One region of the Tumebacillus amylolyticus genome, then DNA from elsewhere that is predicted to be linked to it. Evidence: riboswitches for the same ligand, from Rfam matches in the RefSeq annotation. Region 1 holds a riboswitch; each other region holds the start of a gene.
What was found. Region 1 has a riboswitch for cyclic di-AMP ahead of JJB07_RS03245 (ABC transporter ATP-binding protein). Riboswitches for the same ligand answer to the same signal wherever they lie in the genome.
Positions count from the first base shown of each region.

Region 1 (4,211 bases):
CCACGGTCGCCATTTTTCTCCCGTCGTTCTTGCTGGTGGGTGGCTCTCTGCCGTTTTGGTCGACTCTGCGGGGGATGCCGAAGGTTCAAGCGGTGTTGAATGGAATCAACGCAGCGGTGGTCGGCATTCTGCTCGCTGCCTTGTACAATCCGGTCTGGACCAAGGCGATCCGAGAACCGATAGACGTGGCGTTGGCGTTGTTGACATTCGGGTTGTTGGTTTTTTGGAAAGTACCCGCGTGGGTGGTAGTCCTCGTGTGTGGTGGGATTGGGAGCCTCTTGTACTAGAAGCTCCCCTTTTAATAGGAAGGAAGAACTTGATTTTTCACGATTGTCCCTAGAGCACGCGGCGAGACTACGGCAGAAAAACGAATCGAGGGTTAGCTAAGAGACGCTACCCGTCTTTGGGGCACCCTAGACCTCAGAAGCGGTGTGGTAAAATTGAGTATATAAACCGTGCTCGCAGGAGGTATTCATGCATTCTCATGCTGTCGAACTCGCTCAAACCTTTTTAACGGCAATCTTACTTGTCTTCTTCGTAGGGACGCTTGGCGGGAAGCTCTCCGAAAAGCTGCGCATCCCGGACGTGGTGCTGTTCATCCTCATCGGGATGTTGCTCTCGCCATCCGTATTGGATCTGGTGGACATCCGATCCGAATCGACCGCCAATCAAGCGATTCTCCTGTTCGGGGCGTCGTTCATCCTCTTCCACGGCGGCATGATTACGCGCCTGTCCGTGCTCAAGGAAGTCTGGCGGACGATCACGTTGCTTTCAACACTCGGGGTTGTCGTGACGGCTCTCGTGGTCGCCGTCGCCGCAGTCTGGATTTTCGACATGTCGTTTATGCCGGCGCTGTTGCTCGGGTCAATCTTGGCTTCCACAGACCCGGCGGCTCTCGTGCCGATCTTTCAAAAGTTTCCCGTGCGTCGCAAAGTCAGCCAGACGGTCATCACGGAGTCGGCGTTTACCGATGCGACCGGGGCGATCATGGCGACCGTTGTGTTCTCGCTGTTGATGACGACCGGAGCCGCCGTCGAGTGGGGCTCGATCGGGTTGCAGTTCGCACAGCTCGCATTGGGCGGGATCGTCGTCGGCGCCATCGTCGGATGGATCGCCGCTTTCCTAATCTCCGAGAACGACCGCGGTCTGCTTCGGGAGTTTGCCCCGATGGTCATCGTCATTACGGTGCTCGCCGCGTACTTGGGTGCGGAGTGGATTCATGCCAGCGGATTCATGAGCGTGTTCGTCGCCGGGTTGATGATCGGGAATGCGGAGTCGTTCAAACTGACCATCCTCCCCAAACAAGAGCACGCCGCTCACGAGTTCATCGACGCGGTGTCCTTGAAGTTGCGCATGTTGATCTTCATCTTGCTGGGCAGTCAAGTCGATTTCAGCGTTCTCCAGGATTACGGACTGCAAGGGCTGCTCGTCGTCTTGGTCTTCGTATTCCTCGCACGTCCGATCACCGTGCTGAGCTGCTTGCTGCCGGATCGCAGGGCGAAATGGAAACGCAACGAAATTCTCTTCCTGTTCTGGACGCGCGAAACGGGCGTCATCGCCGCCGCGTTGGTCGGGATCGTCGGAAGCTCCGGCTTGGAAGACGCGAAGCTGATGTCGGCGATCGCTTTCGTTGCGATTCTGTTCACGTTGCTCTTGCAAGCCAGCACGACGCCGTTCGTCGCGAAAAAGCTGGGACTTTTGGAGGAACAGCAAGTTCGCGAAAAAGGCCACCTGTGAAAAGGTGGCTCTTTTTTTATTCACGGACATACAATGAACACAATCGTCGTCTATCCTAAAGGTATTGCTTAATTCCTGATACTCCTATTGGGAAGCGGGGGAACCACATTTCCTGGGGCGCATCGTTGCTTGGGTGAATACCAAGCTCGTAGGGAACCATCTTTCCCGAGCCCGTCAGCTAACCTCGTCAGCGTAGAGATGGGTCAATTGCATGCAGGTTTCACACACATTGACCCGATGAGAACCGATGGGGTCTTTTTTGCGTAGTTTTTTTCGGACCCTATCGTTTTTTGGTAGGGTCTTTTTGCATGTTCACAGCCAAAAGACCCCGCCAAACCTGGTACACCAGCAATTGGGAGGGGATGTTGAAGTGAAAAGAAATGCAGTCGAGTTTCGCAATGTCACCAAATCGTATGGGGACAACGTGGTGATCGACAACTTGAATTTGTCGATCCCACAGGGCAACATCGTCGTGCTCGTCGGACCGTCCGGGTGCGGCAAGACGACCACGATGAAGATGATCAACCGCCTCATCGAGTCCACCTCAGGCGAAGTCCGCGTGTTTAACCAAGACATTCAAGCGCAGAATTCCGCCGAGCTCCGCCGCCGCATCGGGTATGTGATCCAGCAGATCGGTCTGTTTCCACACATGACGATCGCCGAGAACATCTCACTGGTACCGCGTTTGACCGATGGCAAAAAAGGTCATGATCTGACCAAGATTGATCAGTTGCTGGAACTGGTCGGGCTTGATGCAGCCTCGTATCGTGACCGCTACCCCGCCGAATTGTCGGGGGGCCAACAGCAGCGTGTCGGTGTGGCACGCGCGCTGATGGCGAATCCGCCCATCATCTTGATGGACGAACCGTTTTCCGCGCTCGACCCGATTACGCGGGAACAATTGCAAGACGAACTCATCCGTTTAAACCAAGAACTCCACAAAACCATCGTATTTGTCACGCACGACATGGACGAGGCGCTGAAGATCGCCGATGAACTCATCATCATGCAAGGCGGTCAAGTCATCCAGCAGGGCACTCCTGACCACATTCTGCGCCATCCTGTGAACGACTTTGTACGTGGTTTTATCGGGGAAAAACGTCTCGCGGCCAAACCGGCGCTCACCGTCGCCGACGTGATGCTCCTTCAACCGGTCAAGATGAGCCGCTACAAAGGCCTCGCCGAAGCGGTGCAGACCATGCAACGCAAGCGGGTCACCGCGATTCTCGTCGCCGATCAAGACGGCCGCTACCACGGAATTGCCGACACGGCCGATATCTACAAGCGCTATTCGGAGGAGTCCAAGACGCTCGCCGATGTCATGCGCACAGATGCACCGACCCTGCGTCCCGAAACTCCGCTGTGGGATGCGATCACGTTGGTGCAAGATGCACCCTACGGACACGTACCGGTCGTGAGCGGAGAGGGGAAACTCGTCGGGATCGTAACCCGCGCTTGCTTGGTCGATGTGCTTTCCAAACCTTATCTGGAGGAGGCGGCTGCAAGTGGTGAATGAACTTTTGACGACGTTCGCTGACCGTTGGACAGACATCTTGGAGTCGAGCCTGCAACATATGACGCTCTCGTTGATCGCGTTGTTCTGGGCGATCTTGATTTCGATTCCCTTGGGCGTTCTGTTGACTCGATATCGTAAATTGGCAGGGGCAGTTCTCGGACTCGTTTCCATCTTACAAACCATCCCGAGCCTTGCGTTGCTTGGGTTCATGATTCCCGTCTTCGGCATTGGGTCGGTTCCGGCGATCATTGCGATGGTCGCGTATGCGCTGCTTCCGATCCTTCGCAATACCTACACGGGCATTCTCGATGTGGATTCGGCGCTTCTCGAAGCGGGACGCGGCATGGGCATGACGCGTTTTCAATTGCTGAGAATGGTGGAACTGCCGCTCGCACGTCCGATGATCTTCGCCGGTATTCGCACCGCGACGGTCATGACGATCGGCGTGGCCACGCTCGCTTCGTTTATCGGGGCCGGTGGCCTCGGCGACTTGATCCTGCGCGGGATCTCGATGGTCGATACGGGCGTTATCTTGGCAGGGGCCGTTCCGGCGGCGGTGCTGGCGATTGTGTTCGACTTGCTTCTGGCTTGGATTGACCGCTTGGCAACGCCCAAAGGTCTGCGTATTCGAAAAGAACTGAACTAATTTTACGAGGGGGACGATTTTTTGAAAAAAGGAACAATCAAAGCTTTGCTTGCAGGTACACTCGCTGTTTCGCTTGCCGGATTGGTGACGGGGTGCTCCGCCGTGACCGGTTCGAAAGCGTCCGATGAAATCACAGTCGTCGGCAAAAACTTCACGGAACAAGACATCATGGCGAACTTGGTCGGGCTGATGTTGGAGAAAAACACCGACCTCAAAGTCAAAACCAAATCCTACCTCGGCGGCACGGACGTCTGTTTCAGCGCCATGAAGAGCGGCAGCGCCGACGTCTACGTCGAATACACCGGCACGGGC
Region 1 is NZ_JAEQNB010000001.1:684,841-689,051, forward strand. It holds gene JJB07_RS03235 (chromate transporter) at 1-287, shown strand, start outside; gene JJB07_RS03240 (cation:proton antiporter) at 475-1,737, shown strand; cyclic di-AMP (ydaO/yuaA leader) riboswitch at 1,793-1,944, shown strand; gene JJB07_RS03245 (ABC transporter ATP-binding protein) at 2,108-3,253, shown strand; gene JJB07_RS03250 (ABC transporter permease) at 3,204-3,899, shown strand; gene JJB07_RS03255 (ABC transporter substrate-binding protein) at 3,921-4,211, shown strand, end outside.

Region 2 (4,211 bases), on a different contig from region 1:
TCGTGCCGGAGATTGTGAAAGCACTCGAAGAACTTGCCCAGATCTGGGGGCGCGAGATCGATGTCGATTTGCAAATTGGCGTGACGATGCATCTCGTCATGGCGATTGAACACCGCATGCAACGCGGCGTATGGCCGACCGAAGAACGGGGCGAACTGCCGCCGCCGATTCAAGGGGGCGATCAGATTCTGCACGCGTTGCAGAGCGTGACCGATGCATTAGGAATTGAAGTTCCGGCTTGTGAGTTGGGACATCTCTGGAGATTGTTGGCGCAAGGGGAGGTAGTACGTGGATGAACAGCATCGTGTTGGTTTGCTCCTTTGGCCTGTCCACGTCGCTTCTGGTGAACTCGATGGAGACGGCCGCCAAGGAAGCGGGTGTACAAGCGCAGATTCGGGCGATTGGCAGCAATGAAGTCCAGGATCACGTGGAGGAGGCGGATGTGTTCTTGATTGCGCCGCAAGTGCGCTATTTGATGAACTCGATCGCCGCTCACGGTCGCCCGGCCGGCGTGATTGAGGGCCGGACCTACGCGCTCGCCGATGGTGCTGGGGCGTTGCGTCAAGCGCTTGCCTTGATGGAGCAGGGAGTCTGACCTCATGAACAAACTCCTGCTTTTCATGGAACGCACGATTTTGCCCGTGACTGCACGGGTCGTGGAGAACCGCTATATGCAGGCGATCCGCAATGCTTTTATTGGAAGCGCGTTGCCGATGATCATCGTCGGCTCGATTTTCTTGATCTTTGCCATTCCTCCACTGCCCGAAGGCATTCAGGACGGCGTGCTGGGGGCAATCAATGCGTGGTTGACCGACGCTCGACCGATGCTGATGGTTCCGTTTCAGCTCACATTCGGTCTCATTGCGTTCTGGGTCTGCTACGGGGTTGCCGAAAGTCTCGCCAAGCACTACAAGATCGACGGCGGGCGAGTGGGGTTGATGGCGATGGCGACACTGTTGGTGTTCTGCCTGCCGGTGGGCGTTCGACAGGAGGGGCATCTCATCGGATTGCACGCGATCCGGCTCGATCAATTTCTCGACAATCTCGGCGCGGTGGGGCTGTTTGTGTCGATGCTGACCGGCATCGGTGTCGCAGAACTCAATCGCTTTCTGCTCCGGCGCGGATTGATCCTCAAGATGCCGCCCGCCGTCCCGCCGAACGTCTCAAAGTCGTTTGAGATGATGATTCCTGCCTTTCTCGCGGTGGGAGGTGCGTTTCTGCTGGAATGGTGGGTGACGACAACGTTTTCGCCGCACCCGCTCGACCCGGCAACGGCCTTGACCTTGCCGCAGGTCGTCATGGCGAAACTGAGCTTCCTCGTGCAAGCCTCAGATACGTTGCCTTCCGCGATCTTGCAGATTTGGCTGATGATGTTGCTCTGGGCGGTCGGAATCCACGGGATGAACGTCGTTTCTTCGGTCGCCTACCCGCTTTGGCAGACCAACCTCAGTGAGAACATCCAAGCGCTGGGAGCAGGGGAGCCGGCGACACACATCGTGTCGGAGCCGTTTTTTCATATGTATGCGCACTTGGGCGGTTCGGGGGCGACGCTTCCGTTGGTGTTCTTTCTGTTACGATCGAAAGTCCAGCAGTTGAAACAGGTCGGGCGAGTGGCGCTGGTGCCGGGGCTGTTCAACATCAACGAGCCTGTCGTGTTCGGCGTACCGATTGCGTTAAACCCCATCCTCGTCCTGCCGCTCTTGTTGGCTCCCACGGTGATCGTGACGGTGAACTTCCTCGCGATGCACACCGGGCTCGTCCCTGTGCCGACCGTACAACCGCCGCTGACGATGCCGGTGTTTCTCGGAGGCTTTCTCGCGGACGGTTCGTGGCGGGGAGCTGTGTTGCAAGGTGTGGACCTCGTGATCGCAGGGCTGATCTACTATCCGTTCTTCAAACTCTATGAAAAAAAGATCTCTCACTTCGCGGACGGCGAATGAGAGACCGTTTTTATTTTGAAATCGCTTTCATTCTTGATCTTTCACTTGTCGAAATTATTTTCTGCCTAGAATCTCTCATTTCGTTGATTTCTGACAATTTGTATGGTAGACTTTCATCATGTCGAAATTGGCCGAATCTGGTAAGCAAACCAGTACGGGGGACTTATTTTCATGGGGTGAACCGCCTGCGGGCGGAAGGGTTACTCTCGACCCGAACCCGTCAACTAACCTCGGAGGCCGCTTGGGGAGGAAATTTCATTTTGAAGCGTATTGTACAAGCTTTGTTTGTTGCTGCCCTCGTCTTTGTTGCGCCGTCTCTGTCTACTGTGCAAGCACATGCAGCTGTTCCGTACGGACAGACCCTCATCACCATTGGATCGACCGGCAATGATGTTACTCAAGTGCAGGCGGACCTCCGACTGCTCGGCTACTTTACATACCCGGAGAACACCGGCTACTACGGTGAGATCACCGCAGACGCCGTTCGCGCGTTCCAACGCGACCACGGAATCGAAGTCAACGGCAAAGTGGGCACGGAAACCGGCCCGGCGATTCAAGCAGCTGCGTCGAAACTCCGCGCTGCGAAAGGCACGACCACAGCAGATCAAGTCATCGACACGGCTGAGAAGTACCTCGGCACCCCGTATGCATGGGGCGGGCGCACTCCGTCCGGCTTTGATTGCTCCGGCTTCGTCGGCTATGTTCTGTCACAGTACGACGTCTCCGCACCGCGCACGGCAGCTGACATGTACGCAAGCGGCTCCGGCGTTGACTCGCTCAAAGCGGGCGATCTCGTGTTCTTCACCACCTACGGCGCTGGTGCGACCCATGTGGGTCTCTACATCGGCAACGACCAGTTCATCTCCGCGACGTCTTCGCACGGTGTGAAGATCGACTCTCTCCACGACAGCTATTGGGGCCCGCGTTACATCGGAGCTCGTTCCTATCTATAAGCGTTTAGAACCGACCGGATCCGAAACGGTCGGTTTTTTTATCGATAAGGATGATAATTTCACAAAGTTGTCGTATAATTCTAATAGTAAAACGGTTTCATATATTCCGTTACTTGAAGGGGGAGCTTCACACCGTGAACAAAAATTTGCTCTCGATCCTGATCTGGACGGTGGTCTCAGTCCTCGGCGGCGTAGCGTTTGCGCTGCTTGCGATCAACAACGGCGAGACGATTTCCGCATCTTGGATCGTCATCGCAGCCGTCTGCACGTATGCCATCGGGTATCGCTTCTACTCGAAATACATGGCGAAAAACGTCTTTGGCCTCGATGACAAGCGGGCAACGCCTGCTGAAATCAACGACGACGGCAAAGACTATGTCCCCACCAACAAGTGGGTGTTGTTCGGTCACCACTTCGCAGCGATTGCAGGTGCCGGTCCGTTGGTCGGTCCGATCCTCGCCGCGCAGATGGGGTACTTGCCCGGCATGATCTGGATTCTCGTCGGCGTCGTGCTCGGCGGTGCCGTCCAAGACTTCGTGATTCTGTTCGGCTCGATGCGCCGCAACGGGAAATCGCTCGGTCAAATTGCCAAAGACGAGATCGGGCCGTTTGGCGGCACACTCGCTTTGGTCGGTGTCTTGGCGATCATGGTCATTTTGATCGCAGTTCTGGCAATGGTCGTCGTCAATGCGATGTTCCATTCTCCGTGGGCTACCTTCACAGTGTTCGCAACGCTTCCGATCGCTCTGTTCATGGGCGTGTACATGCGCTTCATCCGTCCGGGTCGCGTCTTGGAAGGCTCCGTGATCGGGTTCGTTCTGTTGATGCTCGCACTTTATTTCGGCCAAGTTGTGGCTGATTCGTCCATCGCGCACTACTTTGACTATGAGAAAACCACCCTCGCGTGGATGCTCATGGGGTATGGCTTCATCGCTTCCATCTTGCCGGTTTGGCTCTTGCTTGCACCGCGCGACTACTTGTCTTCGTTCTTGAAGATCGGCACCATCGGTTTGCTCGCGATCGGTATCTTGATCGTCCGTCCGGAGATCCACATGCCGAAGATCACGAGCTTCCTCGACGGCTCCGGCCCGGTCTTTGCAGGTCCGTTGTTCCCGTTCCTGTTCATCACGATCGCATGTGGGGCGATTTCCGGTTTCCACGCTCTCGTTTCGTCGGGCACCACGCCGAAAATGGTGCAAAAGGAATCCCACGCACGCTTCATCGGGTACGGCGGTATGCTGATGGAGTCCGGTGTTGCCATCATGGCGTTGATCGCCGCTTGTGCGCTCACGCCGGGCGTCTACTTCGCGATCAACTC
Region 2 is NZ_JAEQNB010000003.1:365,462-369,672, reverse strand. It holds gene JJB07_RS11820 (sigma-54-dependent transcriptional regulator) at 1-296, shown strand, start outside; gene JJB07_RS11815 (PTS sugar transporter subunit IIB) at 293-595, shown strand; gene JJB07_RS11810 (PTS sugar transporter subunit IIC) at 600-1,940, shown strand; cyclic di-AMP (ydaO/yuaA leader) riboswitch at 2,060-2,194, shown strand; gene JJB07_RS11805 (C40 family peptidase) at 2,201-2,893, shown strand; gene JJB07_RS11800 (carbon starvation CstA family protein) at 3,028-4,211, shown strand, end outside.
Region 2: it holds a riboswitch for cyclic di-AMP, as region 1 does, so the genes downstream of both, JJB07_RS11805 (C40 family peptidase) here and JJB07_RS03245 (ABC transporter ATP-binding protein) in region 1, are expected to answer to the same signal.

Region 3 (4,211 bases), on a different contig from region 1:
CCCCGCCCCAGTCGGAATTGGCAATAACAGCCGTTTTGCCGCCCGGTTCGTGGATGATATCGCCGAGCAGACCCACCGTGGAGGGATTTCCTTTTTGCTTGTCCACGCTTTCGAGAAATTGCGGCCATTGCGGCAAAACAACGCCCGCCGTCGGTTCCTTGCCCATATGTCGGATATAGAGGTCGCGCCCCGTTACCGTCTGGCCGTCTTGCTGAACCGTCTCTCCCGCTTCATACGCTTCAACCGACGAGAGATTCGCCCCCGAACGACTGCCTGCCCCGATGGTGAGGGCGGCGTTGACGTCCGTTTTGCTTCCGAGCGTGTTCAAGTTCATGACGCCGATGGAGCCGACCTCTTGCATGTGCCAGAGGTTCGGCGTCCGCTCAGGCGTAATGTCCGAAAGGCGCAACCCGTCGAGCAACAGCAAGACCACTTGCCGCTGGGTCTTCACGGGATCGTTGGAATACGCAATATCATCTGCGGCACGTGCTGACGAGACGGGCAGCGCCAGAGAGAGCAGCATCAGCAACACCAACAGGCCACCGCCGAGCCTGAATTTTTTTCTCATACGATCACTCCTTGGCGACTCTCCATCACCGCGTCATATTCCTTGAGCACCGCCTGCATCATCCCGTGTCGGGAAAAATGCTCCTGTGCCCGTTGAGAGCCGAGACGTCCCATTCGCTCGCGCACATCCGGCCGTTCGATCAAATAGCACAGGGAACTCGCGAGCAAAACCGAGTCTTCCGGCGGGACGAGCAGACCTGTCTCGCCATGCACGACCACTTCCGGCAACCCGCCGACATCGCTTGCGACTACGGGACGACCCGCCAACATCGCTTCAATGGCGACGAGGCCCAGACCCTCCTGCCTCGACGGGCAGACGGCGATGTCCACGCCCGGCAACACCTGTGCGGCGTTCGGCACTTCGCCGAGAAAACGCACGCGGGCGAGACCGACTTTGCCTGCGAGATATTGATAGTCGGACAACATCGGCCCGTCGCCGATCAGAACCAGTTCGGCATCGAAGCCTCGCGACAATAAAATCGTGAACGCTTCGAGCAGCCTGTCGATTCCCTTCTCCGGCACCATCCGCCCGATGCACGCGATCACCACGCGATCGTCGTCTTCACAACCAAGCACAGCACGCGCATAGCGTCGAGTCAGCGGCGGCGGGCCTTGTATGCCGTTGCGAATCGTCACCGAACGGTACTCTTCCACGCCGTGTGACAAGCGAATTTCTTGTCGCAGCGAATCGGACACGGCGATGATGCGGTCGGTGTCGACGGCGAGGCGGCGCTCCAGCGCGTTCATCGCTTTTTTCAAAAGAGCTTGGCGGGGCAGGACGTGGTTGTGGACGGTGTAGAGCACAGCCGGGCGGGGTTCGATACCGCGCACGGCAAACCGTCCGACATAGCCCGCTTTGGCCCCGTGCAGGTGGACGATGTCAAACTTCTCCCGCCGCATGACTTTCTGCAGATGCCGCACAGCCAGCCAGTCGGAGATTGGATTCATCCCGTCATCGAGCGGAAACGGCACGGTCGAAACCAAACTCCTGAGTTCTTGAAAAAGCGCCGTTTTCTTCGGGCACGCCGCCGTAACACGGTGTCCGGCGTCTTGCAAGCCTTGAATCAAATCCAGCACATGACGACGCATGCCGCCCTGCATCGGGCGCAACACTTGAAGTACATGATAGGTACGCATAAGGTCACCTCTCTCATCTCTTCCAGTACTTCCCCGAAATGAGCATGAAAAAACCACCTGCTCTCCAAGAGAACAGGTGGTTTTTTTATTTCAAGATATAGAGTTGGATATTTTGCTTGCCGAACTGGATCAGTTGGGTGTGGTTCGCGTCGATGTAGATGTCGATGCGGTTGCCCTTGATCGCGCCGCCGGTGTCTTCGGCAGTTGCGAAGAAACCGCCCGCCGGAAGCAGCGGAGAATTGTAGCCGGTCACCCAGACTTTCGAGCCCAGCGGAATCACGTTCGGGTCGACCGAGATGACGCCTTCACGCACTTGGGTGCCCATCTTGGTCTTGCCGCCCCATTGCCACATGATGTTGCCCGGACCGTACGCGGTAGCCGCGACGTCAACGGTCTTGGAATATTCCTTGCCGGCAACGGTCGGAGCGGCCGGTTGCTTCACCGGCGCAAGAACCGGAGTGGTACGAACCGGAGTCGGAGCTTTTGCTTCTGCACGAGCCGGAGCCGGAGTCGCTGCGTGTTCTGCGCCCTTGGCCGGAGCTGGGGACGTTTCGATCGCTTTGACGACCGGAGTGATGTTGGTGTTCTTGCCGACCGGAATCGTGATCACTTCGCCGATGAAGAGGTTCTCACGGTCGAGGTGGTTCACACGTTTGATGTCGGCGATGGTGGTGTTGTAGCGTTTCGCGAGATAGCTCATGTAGTCACCGTTGCCCACTTTGTACGGGAACGGCATGTTGAGCGTTTGGCCTGCGAGAACGACGTCCGATTTCAAGTTGTTGGTGAATTTCACCGCTGCCACCGTGGTGCCGTTGACTTTCGCCAGCTCGGAAAGGGTTTGGCCCGGTTGGACGGTGATTGCGGCCGCTTCGGCCTTGGTGTTGATCAGGGTCAGTGCGCCTGCCATCATCAGAGTACCTACGAGGAGGTGCTTCCAATTTTTCTTCATGTTCATCATGTTGCACGTCCCTTCTAAAAGCCTGCGGAGTTAGCTGACGGATTCGGGAAGAAGGTTCCCGCCCGTTGACGAGTTGTCACGGGTTCACCCCAAGTTTGGTTCCTCCGCTCCTCTTCGAAAGTGAGGATTCGGCTTGTTAAGTTTTATTTGTCGTTCGCTGTCGAACATAGGCATAACTCTACCAGACAATCCCGAGTGCTTCACTAGGTGATAACTGGAAACCGACTGGGAAATCCTCCGCAGCCGATGAGACTGCGGGTTCCCACCGAATTGGAAAAAAGCTCCCGTCCACCTCGGCGGTGGACGGGAGCTCTTTTTCGGGTATTATTTGAGAACTTTGACGAATTCTATGTTGGGATCGTCCGGGCCTTGGACCGGCAGACCTTCTTTGACATGTTCGACGATGTAGTCGATGTTGTCGGTGGTGACGACTTCGCCCGGCATGACAATCGGGATACCCGGCGGGTAGACCATGATGAACTCGGCGATGATGCGGCCGGCCGCTTCTGCAAGCGGGATGATCTCCGTCTGCTTGTTGTAGAACGCGTCGCGCGGCGAAAGGGCCAGCAGCGGCGTGGACGGGTACTTGACCTGTTTGCGCTCCAGAACTTCGCGGCGGTACTTCGTCGCGATCACTTCAAGTGCGCTGACGAGCGCGTCAATCGTTTCTTGCGTGTCGCCGAACGTGATGATGCAGAGAATGTTGTAGAGGTCGGACATTTCGACTTCGATGTTGAAGTCGGTGCGCAGAATCTTCTCGACTTCCCAGCCCGTCAGACCTAAGTTGGAGACGGTGACGTTGATTTTCAACGGGTCGTGTGCGAAGGTTGCGGAGTTTTTCAGAATCTCGTCGCCGAAGCAGTAGAGACCGTCGATCGCATTGATGCGGTTGCGGCAAGCGCGGGCGAGTTCCAGTGTTTTGGTAATCAGGTCGTGGCCGTGGATGGCGAGGTTCTTCCGTGCGACGTCCAACGAGGCCAGCAGCAGGTACGACGTCGAAGTCGTATGCAACATGGAGAGCACCGATTGGACGTGGTCCGGCGAGACCAAGCCTTCGCGGACGTTGAGCACCGAACTCTGCGTCATGGAGCCGCCGAGTTTGTGAACGGACGTGGCCGCCATGTCGGCACCGGCTTGCATCGCCGAGAGCGGCAAGTCTTCGTGGAAGCCAAACAGCACGCCGTGCGCTTCGTCAACCAAAACCGGGATGCCGCGTTCATGCGACAGATCCACAATCGACTTGAGATCGGCGGACACACCGAAGTAGGTCGGGTTGATCAGAAGCAGCGCTTTGGCGTCTGCGTTTTCGTCAAGCGCCTTGCGAACCGTATCGAGCGATACGCCGTGGGCGATGCCGATCTCCGGATCGATCTCCGGATGCATAAATACTGGATGCGCTCCAGAGAAGATGATCGCCGAGAGGATCGACTTGTGGACGTTTCGCGGTACGAGAATTTTCTCACCGGGGCCGACGGCAGCCATGACCATCGTCATGATCGCACCGGACGTTCCGTGTACCGAGAAATAAGTATGGTCCGCGCCGTACGCG
Region 3 is NZ_JAEQNB010000002.1:80,579-84,789, forward strand. It holds gene JJB07_RS07255 (hypothetical protein) at 1-568, opposite strand, end outside; gene JJB07_RS07260 (glycosyltransferase family 4 protein) at 565-1,704, opposite strand; gene JJB07_RS07265 (LysM peptidoglycan-binding domain-containing protein) at 1,790-2,662, opposite strand; cyclic di-AMP (ydaO/yuaA leader) riboswitch at 2,667-2,806, opposite strand; gene JJB07_RS07270 (aminotransferase class I/II-fold pyridoxal phosphate-dependent enzyme) at 2,987-4,211, opposite strand, start outside.
Region 3: it holds a riboswitch for cyclic di-AMP, as region 1 does, so the genes downstream of both, JJB07_RS07265 (LysM peptidoglycan-binding domain-containing protein) here and JJB07_RS03245 (ABC transporter ATP-binding protein) in region 1, are expected to answer to the same signal.